DNA from 2 places in the Salinivibrio sp. PR5 genome. Region 1 is predicted to be linked to the other one. Evidence: predicted binding sites of a transcription regulator. Region 1 holds the regulator's gene; the other holds the start of a gene.
What was found. The regulator CRP, encoded in region 1, controls carbon source genes, mostly activating them, when cyclic AMP is high. The targets are predictions, from matches to a motif close to TGTGANNNNNNTCACA.
Positions count from the first base shown of each region.

Region 2: a site for CRP is predicted at 5,218-5,233, ahead of BZG82_RS04330 (CTP synthase). Genes of this name have one in related genera too.

Region 1 covers NZ_MUFK01000005.1:78,734-86,203, forward strand. The annotation lists gene BZG82_RS03545 (hydrolase) at 1-447, shown strand, start outside; gene BZG82_RS03550 (YheU family protein) at 596-814, shown strand; gene BZG82_RS03555 (phosphoribulokinase) at 874-1,743, shown strand; gene crp (cAMP-activated global transcriptional regulator CRP) at 1,995-2,627, shown strand; gene BZG82_RS03565 (hypothetical protein) at 2,756-3,622, shown strand; gene BZG82_RS03570 (DUF1338 domain-containing protein) at 3,674-4,468, opposite strand; gene astD (succinylglutamate-semialdehyde dehydrogenase) at 4,479-5,957, opposite strand; gene astA (arginine N-succinyltransferase) at 5,960-6,982, opposite strand; gene BZG82_RS03585 (aspartate aminotransferase family protein) at 7,012-7,470, opposite strand, start outside.
Region 2 covers NZ_MUFK01000006.1:53,408-60,877, reverse strand. The annotation lists gene barA (two-component sensor histidine kinase BarA) at 1-547, opposite strand, end outside; gene rlmD (23S rRNA (uracil(1939)-C(5))-methyltransferase RlmD) at 698-2,014, shown strand; gene relA (GTP diphosphokinase) at 2,106-4,319, shown strand; gene mazG (nucleoside triphosphate pyrophosphohydrolase) at 4,368-5,177, shown strand; gene BZG82_RS04330 (CTP synthase) at 5,318-6,952, shown strand; gene eno (phosphopyruvate hydratase) at 7,030-7,470, shown strand, end outside.

The DNA.
Region 1 (7,470 bases):
TTACGCATTCAGCAAGGATTCTCACGTGTCTACCAAGCGTATCTGCTCCGATCGATGCGGCAAACCCTGTCAGATAAGCTTACGCGGCACGCCCAAGTGGGTCGTTGGCAAGCTGGCGAGCAGCCCCGTATTGCGACCTTATTCGAGTTTGACCAAACCGTCACCGCACCACTGCATGGATTTGAGGACGCACATCATTACTACCAGCAATGCAGTGGCCTATCCGTGTTGCCTGCGATCCGCACCCCTTTGACCATCATTCATGCCAAAGACGATCCTTTTATGACCGACGCGGTGATCCCAACCACGCCATTACCGGCCAATATACGCTATCAACTCACTGACCATGGCGGACATGTTGGGTTTGTCACTGGCCGTTGGCGTGCACCGCGTTTATGGTTGGAAGAGGCAGTGCCCGCGTGGATAGCTGAGCAACTCGACACCTGATGCCCCTATTCGTCACGATAAATTGTGACTGAATCGACATAGATACACTGCACCTACGCGCATAATTCGGTAAAATGGGAGCTAATTCACAACCTAAGCACGGAGATGGCGTCCGTGCCATCTAGGTGTCAGCAAAAGGTGATGTAGTATGATGGTTCCATGGCAATCTGTGCCAGCCGAAACCTTGACCAATTTAATTGAGCACTTTGTGTTGCGGGAAGGGACAGATTACGGTGAGCAGGAAGTCAGCTTTGCTGAGAAAGTTGAACAAGTGCGCGAACAATTAAAATCCGGCGATGCCGTGATTGTATACTCTGAGCTGCATGAGACAGTGGATATTCGTCGTCAGCGCGATCTCAGACCGTAACACCGCCTCCCATTGTGGGCTGCGGTGTAAATTCAGACTGATCAATGACAGGGCTCGTCATGTCGGCTAAACACCCAATCATCGCTGTGACCGGTTCATCTGGCGCAGGCACAACCACGACCTCCGAAGCGTTTCGCAAGATGTTCAATATGATGAACATCAAAGCCTCTTGGTTAGAGGGCGATAGCTTTCACCGCTTCACGCGGCCAGAGATGGATGTTGAGATCCGTAAAGCACGTGAACAAGGTCGTCATATTAGCTACTTTGGCCCCACGGCCAACGACTTCCCACGCCTTGAGCAATTTTTTAAAGAATATGGCGAACAAGGCACCGGCAAGTATCGTCGTTATCTACACACCTTTGATGAAGCCGTGCCTTATAATCAAATGCCGGGCACCTTCACTCCCTGGCAAGATCTGCCTGAAAATACCGACGTATTATTTTATGAAGGCTTGCATGGCGGAGTGGTGGATGGTGACGTCAATGTCGCCCAACATGTTGATTTACTGATCGGCATGGTGCCTATCGTTAACTTGGAGTGGATTCAAAAGTTTGTCCGCGATACGCGCGACCGCGGCCATTCCCGCGAGGCCGTTACGGACTCCATTGTGCGTTCCATGGACGATTACTTGCACTATATTACGCCGCAGTTTTCTCGCACGCATATTAACTTCCAACGCGTCCCAACCGTAGATACATCTAACCCGCTGAATGCAAAAGGGATCCCGTCACTCGACGAAAGTTTTGTCGTGATCCGCTTTCGTGGCATGAAGAACGTCGATTTTCCTTATTTACTGCAAATGATCAGTGGCGCCTTTATGTCTCGGCACAACACGCTGGTCGTGCCCGGCGGTAAAATGGGATTTGCGATGGAGCTGATTATTCGCCCCTTGATCCAACAGTTGATTGAGAAAGGCAAGATAGGTTAAGCGCCGTAGCGCACTTAACGTGTATTACTTCTCAGGTCGTGATCTTAGCCACATTTTTGCCGAATTTTTAGGCGGTTGGCTTAGATCAAAATCAAGAAATCCAGATAGAAAAAAGATACACTCTTGTTAACATACAGTGAGCTTGTAGCCTGCGCCAAGACCTCGTATTCTGTGCATTGGACTGATGGGTTTCCATTCAGACAAAGACAGGACGTCGTTGCCGGGCAACACATGCAGAGGAAATAAGTTATATGGTTCCAGGAAAACCTCAAACAGACCCTACACTCGAGTGGTTCCTTTCACATTGTCATATTCACAAGTACCCGTCCAAAAGTACTCTGATCCATGCAGGGGAAAAGGCGGAGACCTTGTACTACATCGTGAAAGGTTCTGTGGCCGTACTAATCAAAGATGAAGAAGGCAAGGAGATGATCCTGTCTTACCTTAACCAAGGTGACTTCATCGGCGAACTTGGTCTGTTCGAAGAGGACCAAGAGCGCACCGCATGGGTACGTGCGAAATCACCTTGCGAAGTGGCAGAAATTTCATTCAAGAAATTCCGCCAGCTGATCCAAGTTAACCCAGACATTTTGATGCGTCTCTCCTCTCAGATGGCGCGTCGCCTGCAAGTGACCAGCCAGAAAGTGGGAGACCTTGCCTTCCTGGACGTGACCGGCCGCATTGCACAAACCCTACTGAACTTGGCGAAGCAACCTGACGCCATGACTCACCCTGACGGCATGCAAATCAAGATCACGCGTCAGGAAATCGGTCAAATTGTTGGCTGTTCGCGTGAGACGGTTGGGCGTATCCTTAAAATGCTGGAAGAGCAGAATCTTATCTCAGCTCACGGTAAAACCATTGTGGTTTACGGCACACGCTAATCCTCGCGTGTTGCGATAAAACCGGCGCTTTTGCGTCGGTTTTTTATTTTTATTGACTGGAAACTCATTACCTAAGTTCTACACTTCAAAAACGACCCATCTAACAACTGATTAACAGGATGTCGTTTATGAGAAGCTTACGTCACACCCTTGCTGCATTGCTACTCGCGGCGGTTTCTTCAACTGCTGCGGCGAATATCACCATTGTCCACCCAGAACCACGGGCTGGCTCTGCCCTCGATTTATACGCTATCGACTTGATTGAGTTTTTAGCGGAAAAATCGGGTAAGTCTGTCACGTTACAGCCCTTTCAAGGCCAAATTGGCTCTCAGTCTCGTAAAGTAGAAATGCTGAAACAAGGACGACTGACGGTAGATTGGCTCGGGGCCGACCGTACCCTTGAGTCAGAATTACTTCCCATCCGTTATCCAGTTTTTCGGGGTCTATTAGGCCATCGCTTGTTCATTACCAATCAAGCCACCGAACCCAAGCTTGCACAAATCAGTGACCAAGCAGGGCTCAATAATCTGACCATGATCCAAGGGCAAGGCTGGGCGGATGTGAAGGTCTTGCAGTCGGCGGGATTTCGGGTTCGAGAAATATCAAGCTTTGAGAATATCTTTAAAGCCGTCGATACCGGACGGGCTGACCTCTTCCCGCGTGCTTTGATTGAGCCTTTTAGCGAGCTGGCAGAGCGACCTCAATATGCAAATCTGTTGGTCGATCCGCACTTAATGCTGATCTATCGCTTCCCGATGTTCTTGTTTGTATCGCCCCAAAACCCAGAGGTGGCGACCATGCTCAATGATGCCTTTGCGGCCGCCTATCAAGACGGATCCTTCATCGAATTTTTTGAGAATGCGCCTCTGGTAAAAGAGACCTTTGAGAAAGCCAATATTGGTGAGCGCACCTTTATTCGCGTCGACAACCCACATCTGAGTAATGAAACTCAGGCGATTGACGATAAATTCTGGCTCGATATTGAAAGTCGCTAAACACAGCCACCCAAAAAAGGAGAGCATCGCTCTCCTTTTCTTCTCTCGCCACTATTGATGCGTACTTTCAAAGATTTTATCAGCCGAGGCGGCGACAAAACCTTGATAAAGTTCACCGTCCGGAAGCGGATACCGTTTCGCAAACTCGTAGAACCCCCCCGGAATATCATGGCGTGCATCGCTAAATTGCACCGGCACGCGATCAGCCATCGTCGAGGATTGCTCCAAAAAGACTGATGCATCCCCTTTGACCTCCCCGCCAGATTCGTTAATGGTAAACCCATTTTGGCGCAAGGTATCGTTGACCGCTTGACAGCTATCATGGTTGTTCAGCTGATTCACGCTGACGGTAAAGTGGTTCGCCCCATAGCCATGCGCTGCCACCCAAGCTGCATATTCACTTTCATCCGCTAACGTCTTGTAGGTTTGCCAATCCAACTCCCACAAACGTCCTTGATGAAGAAAATCGCTCCCTTTCAGCGCATCATCATCCACATTCGCCACTAAGTCGCGCACGATAGATTGCAATCTTGTCGAGCATTGGCCGACCATCAATTCACTAATAAACACTTTCGGCATCAAAGGGTCGGGATGCTCGTAGTGACGTGCGTTGAGCTTCTTCGCTTCAAAGGTGTACTCACCTTTCGGTTCATAGCCCAACGCAATAAAAGGACGGGCAAGCTTGTCCAGCCCTACATTAGGCAGTGCAAAGGTGCGCAGTGCAATGTGATCATTGATCAGGGGTTGGCCTTCTTCGAGCAACCCATGCACTTTCTGCGCAGAAGGGCAAAGACGCTGTGTGTAGTCTTGCCACAATCTGTCAAATAACGCTTGGCAACTATCCATGTTATTCTCCTTAATCAAGAGGCGTGATCCCCGGCGCAAAGCTCTCGGGCAAGGTGACCTGCTCGCCTTCCATCGATGCCATAGGGTAGGCACAATAATCGGCGGCATAATAAGCACTTGGACGCAGGTTACCCGACGCGCCCGGACCACCAAATGGTGCATCCCCACTGGCACCGGTCAATTGACGGTTACGGTTTACAATACCGGCGCGAATATGGTCAAGGAAGTATTGCCACTCACCATCGTCGTCACTGATAAGGCCTGCCGATAAGCCGTAGCGGGTATCATTCGCTTTCGTCAATGCATCGGCCATATCGGTGTAACGCTGCACCTGCAATAAAGGACCGAAGTATTCTTCATCGGGTAACTCGGCGATCCCGCTAACATCAATGATCCCCGGCGAGATCACGGCATCATGGCGATGTTCACAAGCGACGACTGGCTTGCCACCGAGATCGATCAGTTTTTGCTGAGTGGCTAAGATCCCTTCAGCTGCCGCCACAGAGATCTGTGCGCCCATAAAGGGCGCCGGATCATCGAATTGCCCGCCCACACGGATCGTTTTAGTCCACGCTGCCAAGCGCGCCAAGATCTTGTCACCCTCCTCCCCTTTAGGAAGAAGCAGACGACGTGCACACGTACAACGCTGACCGGCACTGAGGTAAGCCGATTGAATAATGGTATAAACCGTGGCGTCCACACCACTGTGTTTATCACTGATAACCAGTGGGTTATTGCCCCCCATTTCCAGTGCCAGCATTTTGTCCGGTTGGCCGGCAAACTGGCGATGGAGGATGTGTCCGGTGTTGGCGCTCCCGGTAAATAGAAGGCCATCAATACCTCGCGCTTGTGCTAACGCTTCGCCGGTATCACGGCCCCCTTGCACCAAGTTAATCAGCCCAGCAGGTAGACCAGCGTCTAACCAGTAGCCAAGGGTTTGTTCAGCCACTTTAGGCGTCAGTTCAGACGGCTTGAAAACCACACTGTTTCCAGCCAATAGTGCTGGGACAATGTGGCCATTAGGCAAGTGACCGGGGAAATTGTACGGCCCAAACACTGCCATCACACCAAGAGGACGATGACGCAGTACAGCTTGCGTGCCATTGACGTCTTTTTCCCGCGAACCTGTACGTTCGTGGTAAGCGCGTAGCGAAATGGCAATTTTACCCACCATGGCGCCCACTTCAGTTTTGGTTTCCCAAAACGGCTTACCGGTTTCTTCAGCGATGGTACGGGCCAAATCGTCGGTATTGGCTTTCACAATTTCAGCGAAGCGTTCCACCAAGGCTTGGCGCTCGGCAAAATCGGTATTACGCCAAGTAAGAAAGGCTTGTCGTGCCGCGCTTACCGCTTGTTCAACCTGCACTTTCGTGGCTTCATTGCCTTGCCAGATACAACGACTATCAAAAGGGTTTAGCGAGGTCATGACGTCGCCTTCACCCGGCGTCCATTCACCATTGATCAAATGGCCTGCGGTTTGATGTGTCATCCTTACTCCTCCATCGCGATCAAACGGAGTCGATCGCCGTCTTTAACTTGCAGCGCTTCGGCAACCTCTGGCGCAATCACGACATGATTAGTTTCCGGATCAAGTGCCGCTTTCGCCGCAGTCGCGCGGAAGCCCGCAAAATCGGTATTCGAAATTAAGTAGTGCTGAGCACTGCTATGCTCACGCACGCTAGCCGTCGCATTAAATGAATGGCGGACCGATTCGATATTGTGGCGCAAACACTCGACCGTTGGCCCGGCATCAAAGATGTCCACATATCCTCGACACGAAAAGCCTTCTTTCTCCAACAGACGCAGTGCCGGCCGTGTTTTCGGGTGCACCTGTCCAATCACAGCACGCGCTTCTTCACTCAACAGACTGACGTAAATCGGCAACTTAGGCATTAAGTCGGCAATAAACCCTTTCGCACCGATACCGGTTAGGTAATCGGCCAAAGTAAAGTCAATCGAAAAGAAGTTGTCCTTAAGCCACTGCCAGAACGGCGAATTGCCATCATCATCAGACACGCCACGCATTTCGGCAAAAATCACATCCGCAAAGCGCTCAGGAAACTCAGCGAGCATCAAGAAGCGACACTTAGAAAGCAGTTTACCGTTGAGGCCACCTCGAAACTCAGGACGCAAAAACAGGGTGCAAATTTCCGTCGCTCCGGTGTAGTTGTTACCAAACGTCAGCACTTCAACAATGTTATGGACATTGAGCTTGCGCGATGAGTGCACCACTTTAGTTAAGTGATAACTATAAAAGGGGCTATCGAGGCCGATTGCCGCCTCGATCCCCGTGGTGCCCGCAACCTCACCTGTTTCGGTATCTTCGGCCACCATCAGGTAGCCTTCCATGCCAGGGCTAGTGACGTGCTTGGCGAAGCTTTCTAGCGAATTGTTGATACGTCCTTGTAGCAAATCGGCATCAACCGGCAATGAGGTAAATCCATGACCGGACTCTTCCGCACACAACATCAGTGCATCAAAATCTGACGCACGGATAGGCCGAATAACTAACATCTCAAATCCCTCCGAGTGTAAAGGCCGCCTTATGCAGCAACGACCTTCGCAATAGCACGATCAAGGCGCGCCATACCTTCTTCAATATCCGCTTTGGTAATCACCAATGATGGGGTGAAACGCACCACATTCGGGCCCGCGACCAGTACCAGTAAGCCTTCCTCACCGGCCGCCACTAAGATGTCACGCGCACGCCCTTCCCACTCCTTGTTGAGTGCCGCGCCAAGCAACAAACCTTTACCGCGCACTTCACTGAAGATGCCGTATTTATCGTTGATTGCTTCTAGGCCATCGCGGAACCACTGTTCGCGCTCAATGACACCGTCAAGAACCTCGGGTTTGGTCACTTCGTCCACCACCGCTTCTGCGACCGCACATGCCAAGGGGTTACCGCCATAAGTTGAGCCATGCGTCCCCGGTTTCATGTGTGCCGCCAGGGCTTCGGTGGTCAACATGGCACCGATCGGGATCCCCCCACCCAGTGATTT
Region 2 (7,470 bases), on a different contig from region 1:
TCACGCCGAGTGCGACCATCACCAATGCGGTGATCATCTCTTGATATTGCTTTAGCCGCACCGAGCTTAGATCCAGCTCCATTGCAATATAGCCTAAGGGGCGCTCGACGTTTAACCCAGGCGTAAAACGGCCAATTTCCAGAATAGGCGCCCGTAAAATCAGGGTCTCTTGCTGTTGGCTTACCTGTAACTGGGTCGGGATGGGTTGGCCATTATTGACCGATAGCATCGCCAAATCACGGTGATAGTTGGAGGTAACAAACAATTCGTTGTGGCGATCGAACACCGCAATACTGCGTACAAACTGGGAGTGCTGGCGGTGCGCAAAGCCAATTAAGCGTCGCACATTTTCGCGGCTATCGTTTTTTAATCCAACCTCACTGGCAATCGCCAAAGGCTCGATAATGGCAGACCCTGTGATGGTAAGTTGTTGTTCCAAGTCCTGATAACGCGTGCTGGTAAAGAACGCACTCAGCAGGAGGCCAACAATCAAGGTAGGCGCAATGGTCAACACGGAGACACGGGTGCGGAGTCCATATTTGGTCATGCTGGATAAACTATGGGAAAATAATGGCTGTAATTAGCTGCCAGTGTACATGATTCAATAACTAAATAGTCAGCGAACTATCACAACTCCCACTGGCAGGACCTCTTTGACTCGCTTGCGACGACAAGCACTTTGACACTGGAATCCACCATGGCGCGCTTTTTTAAGCCTCAGAAGAAAAAAAACGTTGAACAAAAGCATCAGCTGCTCGCGATTCAACGCCTCGACCACCACGGTGATGGGGTCGGCTATTGGCAGAAAAAACCTGTTTTTGTTCCGGGCACCTTGCCCGGTGAACAGGCGCTGGTGCAGCTCACCGAGCAAAAGCGTCAGTATGCGCGGGCCAAACTGATTAAACTCGATCAGCGCGCGGAAACTCGCATTGAGCCGGCTTGTCCTTTGTATCAGCAATGTGGCGGCTGTAGTTTGCAGCATTTAAGCCACTCAGGCCAAGTGGCACACAAGCGCGCAGTGCTGACAGAATTGATTGAAAAATTTGCCGGAGACGAGACGGTCGAGCTGTCGGATGGCGCCATCGATAGCCCTTGGCAGTATCGTCGTCGTGCGCGCATCAGCTTAAAAGTCGACAATAAAGGGGCGCTGACCATGGGGTTTCGCGCTCGTCAAAGCAATGCCATTGTCGATGTGGACCACTGTCCTGTCCTTAGTGAACCCTTAAATCAGCTGCTTGCCAGCTTGCGGCCTTGTTTAGATGGGCTGCGAGGACGCCGAATCCTCGGCCATGTTGATTTGATTGAGGCAGACAATGGCTGTATTGCGTCGTTGCGCACCACCAAGGCGTTACATGCAGAAGATAGGCAAGCGCTTCAAGCATGGGCAGAGCTGACAGGCTGCATGTTGTATTGGCAGCAAGCTGAAGGGCCGCTTGAACGAGTGGTGGGCGAGCCTCCGTATTACGAGAGCCAACAAACCCGCCTCTATTTTCAGCCTGGCGACTTTGTCCAAGTCAACGCGGCGGTGAACCAACAGATGGTCGCCCAAGCACTAAACTGGCTAGAACTTGCGTCAACCGATGTGGTGTTGGATCTGTTTTGTGGTCTTGGCAACTTCAGCATCCCCATGGCGAAACGGGCGAAAACCGTGATTGGGGTAGAAGGGGTTGAGGAGATGGTGTCGCAAGCTCAGGATAATGCGAAGGTCAACCAAGTGAGCAATGCGCAGTTTTACCAAGCGGATCTCAATGGTGAGACGCTGAATGGGGACTGGACACAGCACGCATTTGATAAAATCCTGCTCGATCCTGCCCGAGCAGGGGCTGCCGGAGTGATGGACTTTGTGGCACAATCTAGCGCTACACACATTGTTTACGTGTCCTGCAACCCAGCAACGCTGGCGCGGGATAGTCGCGTGTTGTTGGCACAGGGTTACCAACTAACTCGCTTGAGTATGCTTGATATGTTTCCGCAAACAGGGCATTTGGAATCCATGGCACTGTTTCGACGCTAGGCGTCGTCAATGATGTGTTCGATCTAAAGCCACGCGGTTAAACATGGATATGCCTCTTTCGCTGAGGCGAAAGATAAGGATAGGAACAGTTATGGTTGCGGTACGAGAAGCCCATCTGCATGAAGATGAAGCCTTTGATCTTCAAACTTGGATTGCGCGGTTAGGACAAGACGCCTCAACCGCTCAAGCACTGCTGGATGGGTACAATTATTGTCGTACGTTAGGGGATGAAACGGCGCTGAGCCAACCGCTGTGGCGTGGCCGAGAGATGATTGAAATCTTGGTGACCCTGAGTATGGACGCCGACACGCTCCTCGCCGCGCTCTTCTTCCCGGTGGTGGAAGCCAAATTGCTGGCGCTCGATACCTTGGAAGAGCGCTATTCGCCCGCGATTGTCAAACTGATTGAGGGCGTGCAGCAAACTGCCGCCATCCGTCATTTGAATACCCAAACCGATGCCGAAGCAACCTCAGCACAGGTGGATAATGTTCGCCGCATGTTACTGTCTATGGTCGAAGATTTCCGTTGCGTGGTGATCAAGCTGGCTGAGCGTATTTGCTATCTGCGTGAAGTTAAAGATGCACCGGAAGAGGTGCGTTTGCAGGCGGCGAAAGAGAGTGCCAACATCTATGCACCCTTGGCCAACCGTCTCGGTATCGGTCAGTTAAAATGGGAAATCGAAGACTACGCCTTCCGCTACCAGCATGCGCAGACCTATAAACAAATCGCGAAGCAACTGGCTGAACGGCGTATCGATCGCGAAAACTACATTACCGCGTTTGTCAATGATCTGCAGCAGGCGATGGAAGCCTCACACATCAACGCGCAAGTCTATGGCCGTCCCAAGCATATCTACAGTATTTGGCGCAAAATGCAGAAAAAAAATCTGCAGTTTGATGAGCTGTTTGATGTACGTGCGGTGCGCATTATCGCCGAAGAACTACAAGACTGTTACGCCGCATTGGGCGCGGTGCACACCAAATATCGTCACTTGCCGAAAGAGTTCGATGATTACGTCGCCAACCCCAAACCCAACGGTTATCAGTCGATTCATACCGTCGTATTGGGGCCGGAAGGCAAACCGGTCGAAATTCAAATTCGCACCCGTCAAATGCATGATGATGCGGAGCTCGGGGTGGCGGCGCACTGGAAGTACAAAGAAGGCTCGGCCAGTGGACGCAGTGGCTATGATGAGAAAATTACCTGGCTGCGAAAACTCTTGGCGTGGCAAGAAGAGATGTCAGACTCAGGCGAAATGCTGGATGAGTTGCGTAGCCAAGTCTTTGATGATCGCGTGTATGCCTTTACACCGCGTGGTGATGTGGTCGACTTGCCAAGCGGTGCGACGCCGCTCGACTTTGCCTACCACATTCACTCCGAAGTTGGCCATCGTTGCATTGGTGCCAAGGTAGAAGGACGCATTGTGCCTTTCACCTATCACTTACAGATGGGGGATCAGGTTGAAATTATCACCCAAAAAGAGCCCAACCCCTCACGTGACTGGCTGAACCCAAGCTTAGGCTTTGTGAATTCGAGCCGAGCGCGGGCAAAAATCAACGCTTGGTTCCGCAAACAAGACAGAGATAAAAACATTGCCGCGGGTAAAGAAATTCTCGATACCGAACTACAAAAAATTGGCGGTGCCAGTAAAGATGCGAGTTTGGCGCTCAAGCGCTTCAATGTGAATTCACTGGAAGAGCTGTATGCGGGGGTCGGAAGTGGCGATCTGCGCATCAATCAGGTGGTTAATCACATTAACAGCCTGATCAACAAGCCAAGCTTGGAAGAAGAAGAGCAACAGTTGCTGGAAAAACTTCAGCAAAGTGAACAAAAAACCGTAGGTGGAAAAACCCATCGTGATGCGGTGGTGGTTGAAGGGGTTGATAACCTGATGACCCACCTCGCGCGTTGCTGTCAGCCGCTACCGGGTGATGACATTATGGGCTTTGTGACCCAAGGACGTGGTATTTCAGTGCACCGTGCGGATTGTGAGCAGCTCAACGAACTTCGTCACCATGCGCCGGAGCGAATCATCGCCACCGTTTGGGGAAAAGGGCATGTCGGGCAATACCATGTGCGCATTCGTTTATCCGCCAATGAACGGACCGGATTAGTCAAAGACATTAATACCGTGCTCAGCAATGAAAAAGTCCGCGTTGCGGGCATGCAAAGCCGCGTCGATTACAAAAAGCAGATGTCTATCATGGACTTTGATTTAGAGATTTCCGATCTCGACACGCTTAGCCGAATTGTGAATCGGTTGGAGCAAGTCAAGGATGTGGTAGAGGCCAAACGACTCAGATAAACATCACGCCCTGTTATCGACAGGGCGTTTTTTTAAGGATAACGAAGTATGGCGTCGATTGACGATTTACTGACTATCATGGCGACCTTGCGCGACCCTCAAAAAGGGTGCGATTGGGACAAAGCCCAAACCTTTGCCTCTATCGTGCCTCACACGCTCGAAGAAGCCTACGAAGTGGCCGATGCCATTGAGCGTGAACACTGGTCGGACCTAAAAGATGAATTAGGCGATTTACTCTTTCAAATAGTGTTCTACAGTCAATTGGGACGCGAGCAAAATCGCTTTGATTTTGATGCCGTCGTGGGGGCGATTTGTGACAAGCTCACCCGTCGTCACCCGCATGTCTTTGGGCCTAAAGACAGCCAAGGTGAACCGCTGCACGGCCCTGACTGGGAAGGGATTAAAGCTCAGGAGCGTGCCGACAAAGCGGCGTCAGAACAACCCACTAGCGTGTTAGACGGCGTTACGTTAGGTCTTCCCGCACTGGTGCGTGCGCACAAACTGCAAAAGCGTTGTGCGCGAGTGGGGTTTGATTGGGATGCGGTAGCGCCGGTGCTCGATAAAGTGCGCGAAGAAATTGCCGAGGTTGAGCAAGAGCTGGCAATCACGCCGGTAGACCCCGCGCGGGTGGAAGAAGAAATCGGCGATTTATTGTTTTCGGTGGTGAATCTGGCACGCCATGTAGGCACGGATGCGGAATCCGCGTTGCGTAACGCGAATCAAAAATTCGAACGACGTTTCCGTCAAGTTGAAACTAAATTACGCAATGATGAAAAAAATATTCAAGAATGTCAGTTAGATGAACTGGAATCAGCGTGGCAACAGGTCAAAAAGCAGGAAAAAAGCAACACGCTGTAAGTTTCATCATTGATTTGCGACAAATAAAAACAGTATGGTGTGTGATAGTTTTCACGTTGTGGGAGTGAGTGGGGTCTGGTATCATGACTTCCCGTCCAGATTTCCATTAATTTCCTCTAAATCCAACTCTCAGGTTTAGCATGACGACGAATTACATTTTTGTTACGGGCGGTGTTGTATCCTCCCTCGGTAAGGGTATTGCTGCAGCCTCATTGGCAGCCATTCTTGAAGCGCGTGGCCTCAACGTCACCATCATGAAACTCGACCCTTATATCAACGTGGATCCAGGGACAATGAGCCCTACCCAGCACGGGGAAGTATTCGTCACGGAAGACGGCGCCGAGACCGACCTTGACCTCGGTCACTATGAGCGCTTTATCCGCACCAAAATGACCAAGCGTAATAACTTTACCTCTGGTCGCGTATACGCGGATGTTCTGCGCAAAGAGCGCCGCGGAGATTACCTGGGAGCCACCATTCAGGTGATTCCACACATCACTAACTCGATCAAAGACCGTATCATCGCCGGTGGTGAAGGTCACGACGTGGTGATCGTGGAAATTGGCGGCACTGTCGGTGATATTGAATCACTGCCATTCCTTGAAGCGATTCGCCAACTGACAGTGGAAGTCGGTCGTGAGCGTGCGATGTTTATGCATCTTACCTTGGTGCCATACTTGGCAGCGGCGGGTGAAGTGAAAACCAAGCCTACCCAGCACTCGGTAAAAGAGCTTCTATCGATTGGTATCCAGCCGGATGTCCTTGTTTGCCGTAGTGAGCGTCCAATTCCAGCCAATGAGCGTGCAAAAATTGCACTGTTCTGTAACGTACCAGAGAAAGCGGTTATCACCATGAAGGATGTGGATTCAATCTACAAAATTCCTTCATTGATTCGCTCTCAAGGGCTGGACGACTTGGTTTGTCAGCGCTTTGGTATCCAAGCGCCAGAAGCCGACCTGTCTGAATGGGAACAAGTTATTTACGAAGAAGCCAATCCAATGGGCGAAGTCACCATTGGTATGGTGGGTAAGTACATCGAACTGCCTGACGCGTATAAATCTGTCAACGAAGCGCTGAAGCATGGCGGATTGAAAAATCGTCTGACTGTCAACATCAAGTATGTTGACTCACAAGATCTCGAAACCCGCGGCACTGAGCTGCTCGATGGTTTAGATGCGATTTTGGTTCCGGGTGGTTTTGGCGATCGCGGCGTCGAAGGCAAAATCCTTGCCGCACAATATGCGCGTGAAAACAAAGTGCCTTATCTTGGCATTTGTTTAGGCATGCAAGTGGCGTTAATTGAGTACGCCCGTAATGTTGCTGGGATGGAAGGAGCTAACTCCACCGAATTCAGCAAAGACAGCAAATACCCAGTGGTGGGACTGATCACCGAGTGGGTCGATGAAGAAGGTAACGTGGAAGAGCGTAGCGAATCCTCTGATTTGGGCGGCACCATGCGTCTAGGCGCACAGCTTTGCCACCTGTCTGAAGGGTCTAAAGCGCATCAGCTATATGGCAACACTCAAATCCACGAGCGCCATCGTCATCGCTACGAAGTGAATAACTTGCTGCGTCCACAATTGGAAAAAACCGGTCTACTTGTATCGGGCTTGTCGGCAGACAAGAAGCTGGTAGAAATCATCGAAAACCCAGCACATCCATGGTTTGTGGCCTGTCAGTTCCACCCAGAGTTCACCTCGACTCCTCGCGACGGCCACCCGCTATTCGCTGGGTTCGTTGCGGCTGCAGGTAAAAAGCAGCGCGGTGAGCTATAACACAAATGTGAAGCGGTAGTCCTTACGGGCGGCCGCTTTTTATTTTTTGAATACAATGACAGACGAGAGGAATCACAATGTCTAAGATCGTTAAAGTTCTAGGTCGTGAAATTATCGATTCACGCGGTAACCCAACTGTAGAAGCAGAAGTACACTTGGAAGGTGGCTTTGTTGGTATGGCGGCAGCGCCATCAGGTGCGTCTACCGGTTCTCGCGAAGCACTAGAGCTGCGTGACGGTGACAAGTCACGTTTCATGGGTAAAGGCGTACTGAAAGCGATTGAAGCGGTTAACGGCCCAATCGCAGAAGCACTGCTAGGTAAAGACGCGAAAGCCCAAGCTGACATCGATCAGGTGATGATCGACCTTGACGGCACTGAGAACAAATCTAAGTTCGGTGCTAACGCGATCCTAGCGGTTTCTCTGGCTAACGCAAAAGCAGCTGCGGCAGCGAAAGGCATGCCTTTGTTTGAGCACATCGCTGAACTAAACGGCACTGCGGGTCAGTTCTCAATGCCT